2 linked regions of the Caldivirga maquilingensis IC-167 genome follow. The main gene of each other region encodes a partner of the protein of the gene in region 2 in a complex. Links are inferred from orthologs where the notes say so. Each region holds a gene or a part of one and is shown on either strand. Other genes may lie near its edges.

What was found. Proteins that work in one complex are often made in the same cells at the same time.
Region 1: CMAQ_RS03590 (region 2) and CMAQ_RS09905 share a complex: the UniProt entries of both Methanocaldococcus jannaschii proteins name them as parts of the 30S ribosomal subunit. The link is inferred for Caldivirga maquilingensis IC-167 from one-to-one orthologs.

Annotation. Positions count from the first base shown.
Region 1 is NC_009954.1:2,000,903-2,003,947, forward strand. The notes cover bases 1-2,996. They hold CMAQ_RS09905 (30S ribosomal protein S19e), read right to left. Parts: upstream 1,729-2,996; coding sequence 1,273-1,728; downstream 1-1,272. Other genes in these bases: pgsA (archaetidylinositol phosphate synthase), read right to left, coding at 295-894; CMAQ_RS09900 (PadR family transcriptional regulator), read left to right, coding at 945-1,292; CMAQ_RS09910 (YbhB/YbcL family Raf kinase inhibitor-like protein), read right to left, coding at 1,831-2,295; CMAQ_RS09915 (50S ribosomal protein L1), read right to left, coding at 2,346-2,996. Also shown: CMAQ_RS09920 (trimeric intracellular cation channel family protein), read right to left, coding at 3,040-3,045. UniProt on the Methanocaldococcus jannaschii protein: May be involved in maturation of the 30S ribosomal subunit.
Region 2 is NC_009954.1:740,300-743,246, reverse strand. The notes cover bases 6-2,903. They hold CMAQ_RS03590 (30S ribosomal protein S5), read right to left. Parts: upstream 1,815-2,903; coding sequence 1,197-1,814; downstream 6-1,196. Other genes in these bases: CMAQ_RS03580 (KEOPS complex kinase/ATPase Bud32), read right to left, coding at 2,441-2,903; CMAQ_RS03585 (hypothetical protein), read left to right, coding at 1,922-2,446; CMAQ_RS03595 (sugar phosphate isomerase/epimerase family protein), read left to right, coding at 64-1,179. Outside these bases: CMAQ_RS03600 (rhamnulokinase), read left to right, coding at 1-4; more of CMAQ_RS03580, read right to left, coding at 2,904-2,947. UniProt on the Methanocaldococcus jannaschii protein: With S4 and S12 plays an important role in translational accuracy.

The DNA of each region.
Region 1 (3,045 bases), 1.3 Mb from region 2 along the record:
CATAAATTTTGGGACGCCAGAGTAACGGTAATATTAATACTGGAATGTACGGTTAATGCGATTACCTGCATTACTTAAGTGATGGTTTTCTTAACTTCATTAGAATTTGGACTGCTAGAGTCGAGGTAGTATTAATATTATCGCTACTCTGGCGCTCCAAAATTTATGATGCTTGGTGATTTTCCATGTATTCTTTGCTTGAGTGTGGGTTAAGTTTAATAGTTAATGTGGTGGGTCTGGGTGAGGGGTTGTCCCAGTGATAGTGGTCTGGAGCACTGATGTGGTGATGAGTGGTTATTGGTTTTTGTCTTTATTGAGGAGTCTGTATGCTATTATTGTGCGTTGGATGGCTGTGGCTAGGGTTATTAGTGCGAATAGTCCCATGCCGTAGATTAGTATGGTGTTGCTTCTAATTAGTGCGTAGATTAATGTTAATGCGAATAAGTATATTAGTCGTTCCGGTCTCTCGAAGAAGCCTACTCCAAGCATTCTTAAGCCGAGGGATTCAGCCCTAGCCCTCATGTAGCTTGTTAGTAATGAACCTACAACGGCTATGTAAGCCTCCAGCATTATGGTGGTGTTGAGTCCACTTAATACTGCAACAGCCATTATTATTGCTGAGTCCTCAAACCTATCTAGGGCTGAGTCTAGGAATGCGCCTGAATTAGTAACCATTTTATTGAATCTTGCTGATAACCCATCCACTGCATCGAAGAATCCTGAGGCTAGTATAACAATGGGTAGTAGTATTGGGTATTGTTTAATTAGGGCTATGGGTATTGATAATAATGATACCAGTAGGCCAATTACCGTTAATAGGTTTGGGTTCCTAGGTAGCATGGGTGCAATCCTCTCTAGGATATGCTCCAGCGTGCTCTTAATCCTACCAATCATTACGCATTATGCTGGGGGATAAGTTAAAAGCTTAACCAAGGATGGGTAATGTGGGTAAGGCGTTAAGCAGGTTCATTAGTAAGATAACTAAGGAGAACCTGTGGATCTACGTGATTAATACTCTAGCTAATGGGCCTAAGACTGGTTACGAGATAGTTAAGGAGATTAAGGGTAGGTACATGATAAACGTAACCACGGTATCTGTTTACGTAGTCTTATACAAGATGGAGAGGGATGGTTTACTCGAGAGTTTTGATAAGGATGGTAAGAAGTACTATAGGGTTACTGAGGAGGGGTTGAGGGAGTATGGTGACGCCATTAAGGCCCTCGTTGATTTACTGTCTAGATTCAACTGCACCTTAAAGTGCAGTGGTGATGCTACTGGGGGAAGACCTTAACATTAATTTTAAGTTCCTTAAAGAGCTCTGAGGCTAACTTATCCATCAGTGACCTACCCTTAGGTGTGATGACTCTTCCAGCGCTAGTCCTCTCAATTAGGCCAGCGGCCTCAAGCTGATGCAGAATATTCCTAATCACAGCCCCACCCGCCTTAGCAGTCCTCTCACTCCTAGCCTTCGGCCCTATCTTAGCCCTGTAACTGAATGATGACCTAAGACTCCCCAAGCCAACTGGACCATTTAAGTAAACCCTCCTCAACACTGCAGCCGCCCTAAAATACCACCAGTCATCATTCTGAGGCGGCCTATCCTTATTCCTACCAGTCTTAACGTAAATCGCCCACTGGGGAGGCTTAACCTGAGGTACATTATCCTTAAGGTACTTGGCAATCCTCTCCACCAGCTTATCCTGCGGTACATCCTTAATGCTAACCATTCTATACACCGCTTAATGCAAACCTTTTAAAGATTTCCAACCTTAAAACACTCACTAATAATAGGGGTATTTAAGGAAATAAGCCTAAGCATCCGGTGGCCATTACCTCCTCCTACCGTACCTACCCATTACGTAGGCCTCAGCAATAACGTGACCATTCATAGCCCTCTTAACCTCACTGAGGCCTGCACCTGGCTTAAGGTTAAGCATTGAGTCTAAGGCGTAGAGCCTAAAGTAATACCTGTGGGGTGGGTGGGTTTTAGGTGGGCATGGTCCACCGTAACCAATTCTACCGAAGTCATTAACACCCTGCATACCTATACCCTGAACCTCAGGTCTCTTGGGGATATTCTCAGGGAGTTCACTTAGGCTTGGTGGAATATTGTAAAGTATCCAGTGGGTGAAGGTTCCCATGGGTGCATCAGGGTCCTCCATTATTAACACGAAGCCCTTCACGTTGGGTGGGGGGTCGAACCACCTTAAGGCTGGTGAAACATCATCCCCATCACACGTGTATTTAACCGGGATAGTGTCCTCGTTCCTAAAGGCTGGGCTCTCAATCCTCATAAGCGTAGTGTAGGTGGTTGCTTTTATTATTTAACCCATTAAGTGGTTAATCACTGGGCAGTTATGTTAACCTTAACTGGTGGACTCATTGTTAGCTTTAACTCAACCTCCTTAATCTTATCCCAACCATACTTCCTAGCCACCTCCTCAAGCACTGCTAATGCGTTTTCAGCGATCTTAGATGGATCCATATCCTCGGTACCAACCTTAACCATTATCTGGGGCTGATCCCTAAGCCTAACCCTAACACTCCTCCTATACCTATCTATAAGGGCCTTAACATCAGCATTGGGTGGGATTACGTCAGGCATCTTACCCCTAGGCCCCAGTATAGGCCCCATGGTCCTACCTATCTGAACCATTAAGTCCGGTGTAGCCAGGAAGAAGTCATACTGCTGAGCCAGCTTCCTAACACTCTTCTTATCACTGTACTTACCTAAATCATCCCTAGTTATCACTAAGTCGGCTCCAGCATCCCTAGCCGCTGTTATTGTGGCTCCACTGGCTATTACACATACCTTAGTCTGCTTACTCAATGGGTTAGGTAACGGGACTGTTACACTTATCCTGTTTTCAGGCTTCTTAACGTCAACATCCCTAAGCTTAATAATTAAGTCCACTGATTGATTAAACCTACGCCTCTTAGCCCTACTCTTAACATTCCTATAAGCCTCCTCAATAGGCCTAACGTAACTACTCATTACCAACCTAAAACAGGGTGGATTTATAAGATTTTATACTCAATTAAGC
Region 2 (2,947 bases):
CTAACCTGTTTAATGATTAATGATGGCTATAACTTAAAAGTAAACTAATGCTTAATTCAGTTAATGAGCATGAGTATAAGTAGGTTAAAGTCAACCTACTCAGGTTTCATAGAGGGTAAGACTGTTGATCAATTTTTCAGTGAGTATAATGTTAAGTTCGCTGCAGGTACATGGACTGCTGGGGATTTCTCAGATAGATTCAATAGAAGTGGTTACTTCCCGAATCTACCAAGAGGGTTAGTGGATCAGTTAAGGAGGGTGAGGGAGTCTGGGATTGAGGGTGTCGTGCCAATAGATGCTCAATTCCTTGACGATAATCTTAAGGTTAAGGAGGACTTGATAAATGAAGTTAAGGCAACTGCAAGTGAATTAGGCCTTAAGATAGCTGGGTTAGGTATGGATATTTCAGGTTTCCACGTGTTTAAACTAGGTTCATTAACTAACCCTGACCCTAAGGTGAGGGAACTGGCCTTAAGCACCCTTACCCAGAGCCTTGAAATAGCCCGTATGCTTGGCCTGGATTCAGTATCACTTTGGCTTGGTCCAGATGGCTGGGATTACAGTCTTGAGTCTAATTACGGTAAGAAGATTAAGGAACTTTACGAGGGGTTACTTACCCTAGGTAAGGAGGCGCATAGGTTGGGCATTAGGTCTTTTGGACTTGAGGCTAAGCCCAAGGAGCCTAGGGAGGGTAATTTAATCATACCCACATCCCATGTTTCAATAATGCTCGCTAACAGGCTAAATAATGATTTAGGTGTAAAACTGTTTGGAATAACCATAGACTATGGTCATGAATTAATGTACGCCGTTGAACCAGCCTACACAGTCTACTTAGCTAAGGAGCAGGGAGTCTCAGTGGCCACGGTGCATATTAATACAGCTAAGTGGCATAGTAATGATGAGGACAGGGTTGTTGGAACTGGGGACGCATGGCACTTCGTAGACTTCCTATACGCACTACTGGACACTGGTTACTCAGGCTGGTTTACCCTGGATCAATTCACTTATAGGCTTAATCCAGTGGATGGGTTAAGGTTATCTAAGGAATTATTCGCTAACCTGTATAAGAAGGCTCTGGCACTATACTTATCTAGGGATGAGTTTGAGAACATTAGGTCCACGGGTGATCAAGCTAAGATACTTGACTACGTTAAGAGGATAATGTACGGCTTATGAGCGTTGAGTTAATGATACTATATCTTAAATATGTACGTGTTCTTTAATGCATTCCAAGTAGCCATTGCGAAGTTAAGGGTTGTCCTTGTTTCACCAAGGGCTCTTGACCAAACATCCTTAATCCCAGCTAACCTAAGTATGGGCTTAATTGTATCACCTGCAACTAAACCAACACCCTTAGGTGCCGGTATGAGCTCAACAAACACACTGCCGGACCTGCCCCTAACCACGAATGGTACACTATGTGGTTCATCACATGAACAGTACCATGAGCCGCAACCCCTCCTCACTGGGATAATGTTTACCTTAGCCTCCCTTATGGCCTTCTCCATGGCTGGGCCTATTTGCCTAGCCTTACCAACCCCTATACCCACGTACCCATCCTCATTACCTAAGGCTACCGCCACTTGAAATTGACTAACTTCCCCAGCATCTGTCTGTCTTTGCACAATATTTATGCTTAATACCTCGTACTTAAGGTTAGTTAGTAATGCATCAACGATTTCAGGTTCCTGAATTCTTGCATTGGCTATAAATATGTCGTCAATCGACTTTATCTTACCCTCCTTAACAAGCCTACCAATCTCAGTCCTAGGCTTCCACTCCTCAATATTGGCAGCGGGAACTTCAGACATTGCCCAAATAGCCTAGTTACCCTTTTTAAATCTAATGCTACCTGAATGAGTAATGACGGTTTAAGGAATTGGAGTAACATTTATATTGTTTACCTGGATTGTTAACCGTGGGTAATGAGGAGTTAAACGTCAAGGAATTACTTGAACTTAGGAGGAGGATTAGGGAGAGAGTCAATGAGCTTAGGGATGAGTTAAGCATGCTTGAGTCAACACTTAAGGTAATAGATGCATTAATAAGAACTCGATCAATAACCACCGCTGATAAGGTTTCACCCAAGGAGGAATTACACTTAACAGCAGCCAGTGGGGAGGAGGTGGCTAAGTTAACCTATGATGATGACAAGATTGTGATTGAGTTCAGTAAACCAATAACCGAGCAGCCGCCATTAAGGAGGTTCTTCATTGAGAAGGTTCTCAATAGCCTTAAGGGTGAGGATGAGGAGTTGATTAATAATGGTGAGTTAGATGAATCAATGGGGTTTGATTACGAGATTGAGAAGAACAGTGAGGGTCTAATAACCAGGATAATTATTCGGAACTACAGGGAGCAGCGTAGGTTAAGGAGGATAATTGATGCCATTAAGTGGACTGTATCCAAGATAGGGGAGAAACAAGGTTCAGAAACCTCATAGTAACCTTCCCGTATAGTACCTTGCCAGGCTCCTAATTCTCCTAACCCACTTAACCACGGAAGCCGCCTTATCACCTCCTATGACGCTACTGTAGCCGTTAATGAAGTCGTTGAAGAGTTGTTCACTGTACTCACCGTAATTACTCTCAAGGGATCTAAGTAGCACGTTTAAGTCCACAGCAGTCTTCCTGAGGTATTTACTGTCCCAGGTTGGTTTCAATTTCTCACCAAGCCCGAAGTCAATTAAGTACTCATCACTATCATTAACTATCACGTTAGCTGGGGTCGGGTCACCGTGGAGTATACCCCCATTATGCAGTACACCCACTAGCGCCCCCATTCTGCTCATTAATTCCTTAACCAACTTAGAGTAACCATTACTCTTAATAATAGTGTTCAATGTTGGTGAATTCAAGTACTGCATCCTTATCTTAGTCCTAACAACATCAACATCATACACCACCGGGGTTTTAACACCTAAATCCGCAGCATCCATCATTAA